Regions from separate parts of the Streptomyces liangshanensis genome, predicted to be linked through region 1. Evidence: riboswitches for the same ligand, from Rfam matches in the RefSeq annotation. Region 1 holds a riboswitch; the other holds the start of a gene.
What was found. A riboswitch is a leader RNA that binds a small molecule or an ion and turns the genes downstream of it on or off. The one in region 1 is predicted to bind cobalamin.
Positions count from the first base shown of each region.

Region 2: linked by a shared signal. The riboswitch ahead of HA039_RS10875 (ribonucleoside-diphosphate reductase subunit alpha) and the one ahead of HA039_RS26695 (cobalamin biosynthesis protein) in region 1 are both predicted to bind cobalamin.

Region 1 is NZ_CP050177.1:6,145,666-6,150,147, forward strand. It holds gene HA039_RS26690 (cobyric acid synthase) at 1-572, opposite strand, end outside; partial or broken gene HA039_RS26695 (cobalamin biosynthesis protein) at 938-1,990, opposite strand; cobalamin riboswitch at 2,029-2,183, opposite strand; gene HA039_RS26700 (hypothetical protein) at 2,308-2,544, opposite strand; gene HA039_RS26705 (inorganic phosphate transporter) at 2,557-3,828, opposite strand; gene HA039_RS26710 (class II aldolase/adducin family protein) at 3,998-4,482, shown strand, end outside.
Region 2 is NZ_CP050177.1:2,565,119-2,569,600, reverse strand. It holds gene HA039_RS10875 (ribonucleoside-diphosphate reductase subunit alpha) at 1-1,130, opposite strand, end outside; cobalamin riboswitch at 1,273-1,409, opposite strand; gene mctP (monocarboxylate uptake permease MctP) at 1,552-3,195, opposite strand; gene HA039_RS10865 (DUF3311 domain-containing protein) at 3,192-3,485, opposite strand; gene HA039_RS10860 (GntR family transcriptional regulator) at 3,584-4,348, opposite strand.

The sequences.
Region 1 (4,482 bases):
GGGCTCAGCAGCGCGGTCGTCCCGAAGAACGAGGCGAACACCCCGCCCCGGTCGATGTCCCCGACCACGACCACCGGCAGGCGCGCGGCGCGGGCGATGCCCATGTTCACGATGTCGGTGCGGCGCAGGTTGATCTCGGCGGGGCTGCCGGCGCCCTCGCAGATCACGGCGTCGTACGTACGGCGCAGCTCGGCCAGGCACTCCAGCACGGTCCCGAGCAGCGCCTCCTGCCGGCCGCCGTGGTAGCCCCTGGCGCTCATCTCGCCCACCGGGCGCCCCATCAGGACCACTTGGCTGGTCCGGTCCCCGCCCGGTTTCAGCAGGACGGGGTTCATCAGCGCGGTCGGCTCGACGCGGGACGCCTGCGCCTGCATCGCCTGGGCGCGGCCGATCTCCGCGCCCTCGCGCGTGACGAACGAGTTGAGGGACATGTTCTGGCCCTTGAAGGGCGCGACCTTGACGCCCTGGCGCACGAGCCACCGGCAGATGCCGGCCGTGACGACGCTCTTGCCCGCGTCGGAGGTGGTCCCGGCGACAAGCAGCCCACCCCCGAGCCCACCCCGCCCCCTCACAACTGCCTCCCGCCACCGACACGGAGCCCCACGCCGACCCACGCCCAGCAGCCCGCCGCCACCCCGATCCCGCCACCCACCGCCACCCCGAGCCCCCACCGGGCCACGGCCCCCGACCCCGAGCCCGGGCGCGACCCCACGCCTGATCCCGGGCGCGACCCCAAGCCAGCTACCAAACCCGCCACCAAGCCCAACCGCGAGCCTGATCCCGACCCCGCAGCCGACCCCGAGCCCGCCGCCGATCCGAAGCCCGCCGCCCCCGCTCCCGAGCCAGAACCCGCTCCCGCTCCCGAACCCGCTCCCGCTCCCGAACCCGCTCCCGCTCCCGAACCCGCCCCCGCTGCCGCGTCCACCCCCGCCGCGTGGGCGAATCGCGCCGCCACGCACACCGCCAGCGCGCAGGCGCTCACGCGGCGGGACAGCCGGACGGCGCGCTCGATGTCCGCGATCTCCACGGGCCGGCCGCCGCCGTTCAGCACCGGGCGGTGCTCGACCCGGCCGCCGTACGCGAGCGTCCCGCCCAGCCGTACCCCCAGCGCCCCCGCGAACGAGGCCTCCACCGGGCCCGCGTTGGGGCTCGGGTGCCGGTGCGCGTCCTGGCGCCACGCCCGCCACGCCCCGCGCGGATCGCCGCCCGCGACGACGGCCAGCGCGGCGGTCAGCCGGGCGCCGGGCCGGCCGGCCACGTCGTCCAGGCGGGCCGACGCCCAGCCGAACCGGCGGTACCTGGCGGACTTGTGCCCCACCATCGCGTCCAGCGTGTTCACGGCCCGGAACCCGGCCAGCCCGGGGACCCCCGCGAGGGCGCCCCACACGAGCGCGCCGACCACCGCGTCGGAGGTGTTCTCGGCGACGGACTCCACCACGGCCCGCGCGATCTGCTGGGCGTCGAGGGACTGCGGGTCGCGGCCGCACAGGTGCGGCAGCCGCTCCCGGGCCAGTTCGACGTCCCCGGCGGCGAGCGCCCGGCCGATGGCCCGCGCCTCGCGCGCCAGTGACGTACCGCCGACGACGGACCAGGTGGCGGCGGCGGTCAACGCGACGGAGGCGGCATCACGACGCGTGAACCCGGCACGCGCGGACCCCAGAGCCCTTGGTCCCGGTACGCCAGGTCCCCGTACTCCGCGCGCCACCACCGCGCCCAGCCCGACGGCGCCGCCCGCGCAGACCAGCGTGTGCAACGCGCCCCAGCCCCGGTGGTCCCGCCACAGCACCCGCTCCACGGCCCCCGCGGCGCGCCCGAACGCCGCGACCGGATGGCCCCGGCGGGGATCGCCCAGCAGCAGATCGGCGAGCAACCCGCCCAGGGCCCCGTACGCGTGGATCCGCGCGGCGTCCCGGCCGGGAGCGGCGGAGGGGAGGGGGTGTCCGGAAAGGGCTCGGCCGACGGGAACGGCGGCGTACGCGCGGCCAGGCATGGCGACGTGTCCTCACTCAGGGTCCGCGCCCCGGCTCGACGGATGACGCGGCGGCGAGAGTTCCTGGCTCCCGGGACGGATCCCCGGAGGGACACCGTGCCCGGTGACAGTGGCGGGACCGCGCCGGATTCGCACCGGCTTCCTCTGCTGCCGCCGTAATTGGCCCCGGCAGTCCACCACGCTGCGAGAACACCCGTCAACCCGCCCTTGACCTGCGGCGGGGCAGTGTGCGAAGCCCCACATGACGGACCCGGGGGCCGGCCCGTCCCGGTGTCAGGACGAGGCCGGCCCCCGGGGCGCGGGTACGGTACGGGCGGTCAGGCCACGATCAGGTAGATGCCGTACGCGACGGCCGCCGCGCACAGTCCGAAGCAGGCGTAGGCGCCGGTGCGCGCCAGGGCCACGGATCCGCCGGAGGAGCCGGCCGGACCGGAGGCCGCCGACTCCTGTTTGGCCAGGGCCACGATGCCGAGGGTGAAGAGGCCCACCAGGCCGATGGTGGACACGAGGCTGACGCCGAACACGGAGCCGAGAGCTGCCCAGTCGATTTTCATGTGATCGCTTCCTTACACCGTGGCGGTGCGCGCGGACTCGCCGGCGACGGCGGGCGGGGTGGGCAGGGCGGCGGGGCCCGGAATGGTGGCCGCCAGGCTGGGGGACCCGGTGTCGACGCCTACGGTGCCGACGGCCACGGCGTCCACCGACCCGGCGTCCACGGGCACGTTGACCGGCACCACATCAGCCCCCGTCACGTTCGTGTGGTCCACCGGGCGGCGCCGCGACGCGAGCCAGATGGCGGCGGAGGCGGCGACGAGCAGGATCGCCACGACGGTGACGCCCCAGGTGCCGTGACCGGTCAGGTACTCCGCGCCGGCGGCGACCAGGCCCGCCGCGGGCAGCGTCAGCCCCCAGGCGACGAACATCCGGGTCGCGGTCGACCAGCGCACGACCCCGCCCTTGCGCCCCAGTCCCGCGCCCATCACGGCGCCGGAGCACGACTGCGTGGTGGAGAGCGAGAAGCCGAGGTGGGAGGAGGCCAGGATGACCGTCGCCGCGCTGGTCTGGGCCGCGAAGCCCTGCTGCGGGCGCAGGTCGGTGAGGCCGGTGCCCATGGTCTTGATGATGCGCCAGCCACCGAGGTACGTGCCGAGCGCGATCGCCGTGCCCGCGGAGACGATGACCCACAGCGGCGGGTTGGAGCCGGGGGAGAGGACCCCGCCGGTGACGAGCGCCAGCGTGATGACGCCCATCGTCTTCTGCGCGTCGTTGGTGCCGTGGGCGAGGGAGACGAGCCCGGCGGAGGCGATCTGCCCGGCCCGGAAGCCCTTGGCGGTGGCCTTCTCGTCCGTACGGGCGCTGATGCGGTACGTCAGCCGCGTGGCGAGCATGGCCGCGAGCCCGGCGACGACTGGCGCGGCGAGCGCCGGGATGAGGACTTTGGTGATGACCACGCCGCCGTTGACACCGGAGGCGCCGACGGACATCAGGGTGGCGCCGATGAGGCCGCCGAACAGGGCGTGGGAGGAACTCGACGGGAGTCCCAGGAGCCACGTGAAGAGATTCCAGATGATCGCGCCGACCAGCGCCGCGAAGATCACTTCGGTACGGATGCCCGACTCGTTGATGAGTCCGCCGGAGATCGTCTTGGCGACCTCCACGGACAGGAACGCGCCGACGAGATTCAGGACGGCGGACATCGCCACCGCGGTCTTGGGCTTCAGGGCGCCGGTCGAGATGGTCGTCGCCATCGCGTTGGCGGTGTCGTGGAAACCGTTCGTGAAATCGAACACGAGAGCCGTCGCGATCACGATCGCGAGGAGCAGCGTGAAGTGTTCCATTTACCCAGGCAATCGTTCGACGTCGGTGGCCACGGTGAACGTAAGGATGCAGGGTGAACGGGAGGTTAACTGAGGAGGTACTCGGGGTGTCTCTCCTGAATGACTCCCCGGCCCCCCGGATCCGTTGTCCGACCTGCCCTTTTTCCACCCCGCCTGACAGGATCGTCATATGACGGATCATCTGACCGGACGGGCCGCGGAGCGCCCCGCCGAAGGGCACGACGACGCGCGGGACCGGGCCTGGGCGGAGCTGGTCGCGACCGCCCGCAGGACCACCGCCGAAGGGCTTGTCGTGGGGACGTCCGGCAACGTCTCCGTACGCGTCGGGGACGAGGTGCTCGTCACCCCGAGCGGGGTGCCCTACGACCGCCTCACGCCCGGGGACCTGCTCGCCGTCGACCTCGCGGGCCGCCGGGTCTCCGGCCGTCTCGCCCCGACCAGCGAACTGCCGCTCCACCTGGAGATCTACCGCACCACGGACGCCACGGCCGTCGTCCACACGCACGCCGTCCACGCCACCGCCGTCTCGACGCTCGTCACCGAACTGCCGCTGATCCACTACATGGCGGCGGCCCTCGGCGGCCCGGTGCGGGTCGCCCCCTACGCGACGTACGGCACCCCCGAACTGGCCGCCCACATGCGCGACGCCCTGCG
Region 2 (4,482 bases), 3.6 Mb from region 1:
GCGGCGTCGAACTCGTCGCCCCACAGGTCCACGAACTCCGGGACGTCGGCGGGGGAGAACAGCGACCACTCGCCGTCCGCGTCGACGCGGCGCATGAACTCGTCCGGGATCCAGTGGGCGAGGTTCAGGTTGTGCGTACGGCGCGCTTCCTCACCGGTGTTGTCCCGCAGCTCCAGGAACTCCTCCAGGTCCGCGTGCCAGGTCTCCAGGTAGACGCAGGCCGCGCCCTTGCGCCGGCCGCCCTGGTTGACCGCCGCGACCGAGGAGTCGAGGGTCCGCAGGAACGGGACGATGCCGTTCGAGTGCCCGTTGGTGCCGCGGATCAGCGAACCGCGCGAGCGGATGCGGGAGTACGAGAGGCCGATGCCGCCCGCGTGCTTCGACAGGCGCGCCACCTGGTGGTAGCGGTCGTAGATCGAGTCCAGCTCGTCCAGCGGGGAGTCGAGCAGGTAGCAGGAGGACATCTGCGGGTGGCGCGTACCGGAGTTGAAGAGCGTCGGCGAGGACGGGAGGTAGTCCAGGCGGCTCATCAGGCGGTAGAGGGAGGCGACCTCGTCCAGCGCGCGGACGCTGTTGTCCTCGGCCAGACCGGCGCCGACGCGCAGCATGAAGTGCTGGGGGGTCTCGACGACCTTGCGGGTGATCGGGTGGCGGAGCAGGTACCGGCTGAAGAGGGTACGGAGCCCGAAGTAGCCGAAGCGGTCGTCGGCGTCCTGGTCGATCAGCGCGTCCAGGAAGTCGGCGTGCAGCGCGACGAACTCGGCCGTGCGGTCGGCGATGAGGCCCTCGCGGTGCCCCACGGCGACGGACGCGGAGAACGCCACGGCGCCCTGGCTCGCGGCCTCTTCGGCGATGGTACGGGTGAGCAGCCGGGCGGCCAGCCGGGAGTAGGCCGGGTCCTCGGAGATGAGCCCCGCGGCCGCCTCGGTGGCGAGCTCGCGCAGCTCGGCCTCGTCCGACCGGGCGTTGCGGCCACGCAGCGCGGCGCCGGCGACGCGTCCGGGGTCGGTGTCGGGCAGATCGGCGGTCAGGTCGGTGAGGAGCCGCAGCAACGCGGTCCCGGGTCCGTCGGTCTCCTGCGCGGAGACCTCGGAGATGCCTGAAGCCGGATCGGCTGGCGCGATGGTCACGTGGTGCTCTCCCTCGCTCGGCTCTGGGCCGTCGGCGGGGAAGCGGGGGCGCGGGGGCCGTACGACCCGTCTGCGGGCAGCACGAACCACGGCGTCTCCGGCCCAGCCTCGAGGCCCGGACGTCCTGGCATCCGGTTCGGTCGAGCCGGATGCGTTGCCGGCAGGTATTCGGACTCACGGGTATGACAAAGCACACCACAGCAGACCGTTGCGGGACAGTTCCGGATTCACACCGGATTCCCCTGCGTCGACAACGAGGTCGAGCATACATCTGGGGGGCGCACGATGAGGCACCCCCTAGATGTAGTGTCGCGCCCCGTTTCGCCCCCGTGTGTCGGAAGCGGGAAGGCGGGCCGCCCGGAGTCCGGGCGGCCCGCCTTCCGCCGTACGTCGGCGCCCCTCGGCGCCCGTCAGCGCACCCTCAGCGCACCGGGTCCGGGTCCGACGGGGTGGTCGGGGCCAGGGGGAGGTCCTTCTTGACGCCCGGGTCGCCGATGTCCGCCGTGTAGTCCGACGGGGTCGTCTCGTCGATGCCCTCCGGGGCCTTGAGCGCCTTCATGACGAACGTCAGGACCACGCTCACCACGAGGTTCAGCACGAAGGCCGTCAGGCCGATGTAGCCGATCTCGCCGATCCCGGGGATCTCCTTCGACGAACCGCCGAAGTGCGCCTGCGTCGGGCTCGCGACGCCGTACGCGGCGATCGTGCCGTACAGCATGCCCACCGCCCAGCCGGTGAGCAGCGCCCACCGGTGGAACCAGCGGGTGAAGAGCCCGCCGACCAGCGCCGGCATCGTCTGGAGGATCCAGATCCCGCCCAGCAGCTGGAAGTTGATCGCGACGGTCTTGTCCATGGTCAGGACGAAGGCCAGCGCCCCCACCTTCACCAGCAGCGACACCAGCTTGGAGACCTTCGTCTCCTGCGCCGGGGTCGCGTCCGGCCTGATGAAGTCCTTGTAGATGTTGCGGGTGAACAGGTTCGCCGCCGCGATCGACATGATCGCGGCCGGCACCAGCGCGCCGATGCCGATCGCCGCGAAGGCCACGCCCGCGAACCAGTCGGGGAACATGTTCTCGAAGAGCTGGGGGATCGCCAGCTGCCCGTTGTCGACCTTCACCCCGGCGGCGATCGCCATGAAGCCGAGCAGCGCCAGCAAGCCCAGCATCAGCGAATACAGCGGCAGGATCGTGGTGTTGCGCCGGATCACCTCGCGGCTGCGGCTGGAGAGCGTCGCCGTGACCGAGTGCGGATACATGAAGAGCGCGAGCGCCGAGCCGAGCGCGAGGGTCGCGTACCCCCACTGCTGGGCCTCGCCCGGCGCGAGCGCGCCGCGTGGCGCCCCGGTCGCCGGGTTCTTCTGCGCGAACGCGTCGCCCGCCTTCGCGAAGATGTCGTCGAAGCCGCCGAGTTTGATCGGGATGTAGATGATGGCCACGATGATCACCAGATAGATCAGGGTGTCCTTCACGAACGCGATCAGCGCGGGTGCCCGCAGCCCCGACGAGTACGTGTACGCGGCGAGCACCGCGAACGCGATCAGCAGCGGCAGGTCCTTCACGAACCAGTTGGTGTCCTTGCCGCCGCCGACGCCCATCACGTCCAACACGGCCTGGATGCCGACCAGTTGCAGCGCGATGTACGGCATGGTCGCGAGGATCCCGGTGACGGCGACCGCCAGCGAGAGCCCCTTGGAGCCGAACCGGCCCCGGACGAAGTCCGAGGTGGTCACGTACCCGTGCTTGTGCGACACCGACCACAGCCGCGGCAGGAAGGTGAAGATGAGCGGGTAGACGAGGATCGTGTACGGCACGGCGAAGAAGCCCGCCGCGCCCGCCGCGTAGATCGCCGCGGGCACGGCCACGAAGGTGTACGCCGTGTAGAGGTCACCGCCGAGCAGGAACCAGGTGACCCACGTGCCGAACGACCGCCCGCCCAGGCCCCATTCGTCGAGGCTCTGCTCGTTCTCGGCCCGGCGCCAGCGCGCCGCGAGGAACCCCATGACCGTGACGGCCAGGAAGAAGAAGATGAAGACGCCGAGGGCGACGCCGTTCACACCGTCGTTCATCGCGAGCCACCGCCCTTCCCGGATCCCGTACGGGCGCGCTGGTCACGCTGCCACAACTGGTGGGCGACCATGGTCAGTACGGCCGACACGACGACCCACAGCATCTGGTACCAGTAGAAGAACGGGATGCCGATGAACGCCGGGTCGGTCTTCGCGTACGAACCCACCCACAGCAGCGCCACGAAGGGCGCGACCAGACAGAGCGCGATGACCACGCGGACCGGGGTGACCACGGGGGGAGGGGGGCTCCCCCCGGGTCCTGACGGTGCTTCTGGAGGTGCTTCTGACATGCGCGCTCGTCCCCTCACTGCTCGCCGTTCCACTGATCGCCTTTGCAACGCGCAGGAAATCTAGGGGACGGCCAGGGCCGAGGGAACCCCCCGGCCGGTCAGTCGGTCGGCCGGCGCAGCCTCGCCACGAACTTGTAACGATCGCCCCGGTAGACCGACCGCACCCATTCGACCGGTTCGCCGTGGCCGTCGATCGAGTGGCGGGACAGCATCAGCATCGGCAGACCGACGTCGGTGCCCAGCAGCCCGGCCTCCCGCGGCGTGGCGAGCGAGGTCTCGATCGTCTCCTCGGCCTCCGCGAGGCGCACGTCGTACACCTCGGCCAACGCCGTGTAGAGCGACGTGTACTTGACGAGCGAGCGGCGCAGCGCGGGGAAGCGCTTCGCCGACAGGTGGGTGGTCTCGATGGCCATGGGCTCCCCGCTGGCGAGCCGCAGCCGTTCGATCCGCAGGACCCGCCCGCCCGCGGTGATGTCGAGCAGCCCGGCGAGCGTGTCGTCCGCGGTGACGTACCCGATGTCCAGCAACTGGGACGTGGGTTCCAGCCCTTGGGCCCTCATGTCCTCGGTGTACGAGGTGAGCTGGAGGGCCTGGGAGACCTTGGGCTTGGCGACGAACGTGCCCTTGCCCTGGATGCGTTCGAGTCGTCCTTCGACGACCAGTTCCTGGAGCGCCTGCCGAACCGTCGTTCTCGACGTGTCGAACTCGGCGGCGAGAGTACGCTCGGGGGGAACAGGTGTGCCGGGGGCCAGTGTCCCCGTCATGTCGAGCAAGTGCCGCTTGAGACGGTAGTACTTGGGCACGCGCGCCGTGCGTACGGGAGTCGTGGCCTCGGACTCCGTACCGCCGCCGTCCGTGGCCATGGCCTGCCTTCCCGACTGTGCTGCTGCCGTCACCGGCTCCTCCGTCTGTCGCGGCTCACATGGTGGCACGGACCGCTCACGGGTCGTCGCCCCTCCTCAGGTGTCGGTCCGATAACGGACGCGACTGTCCTTCT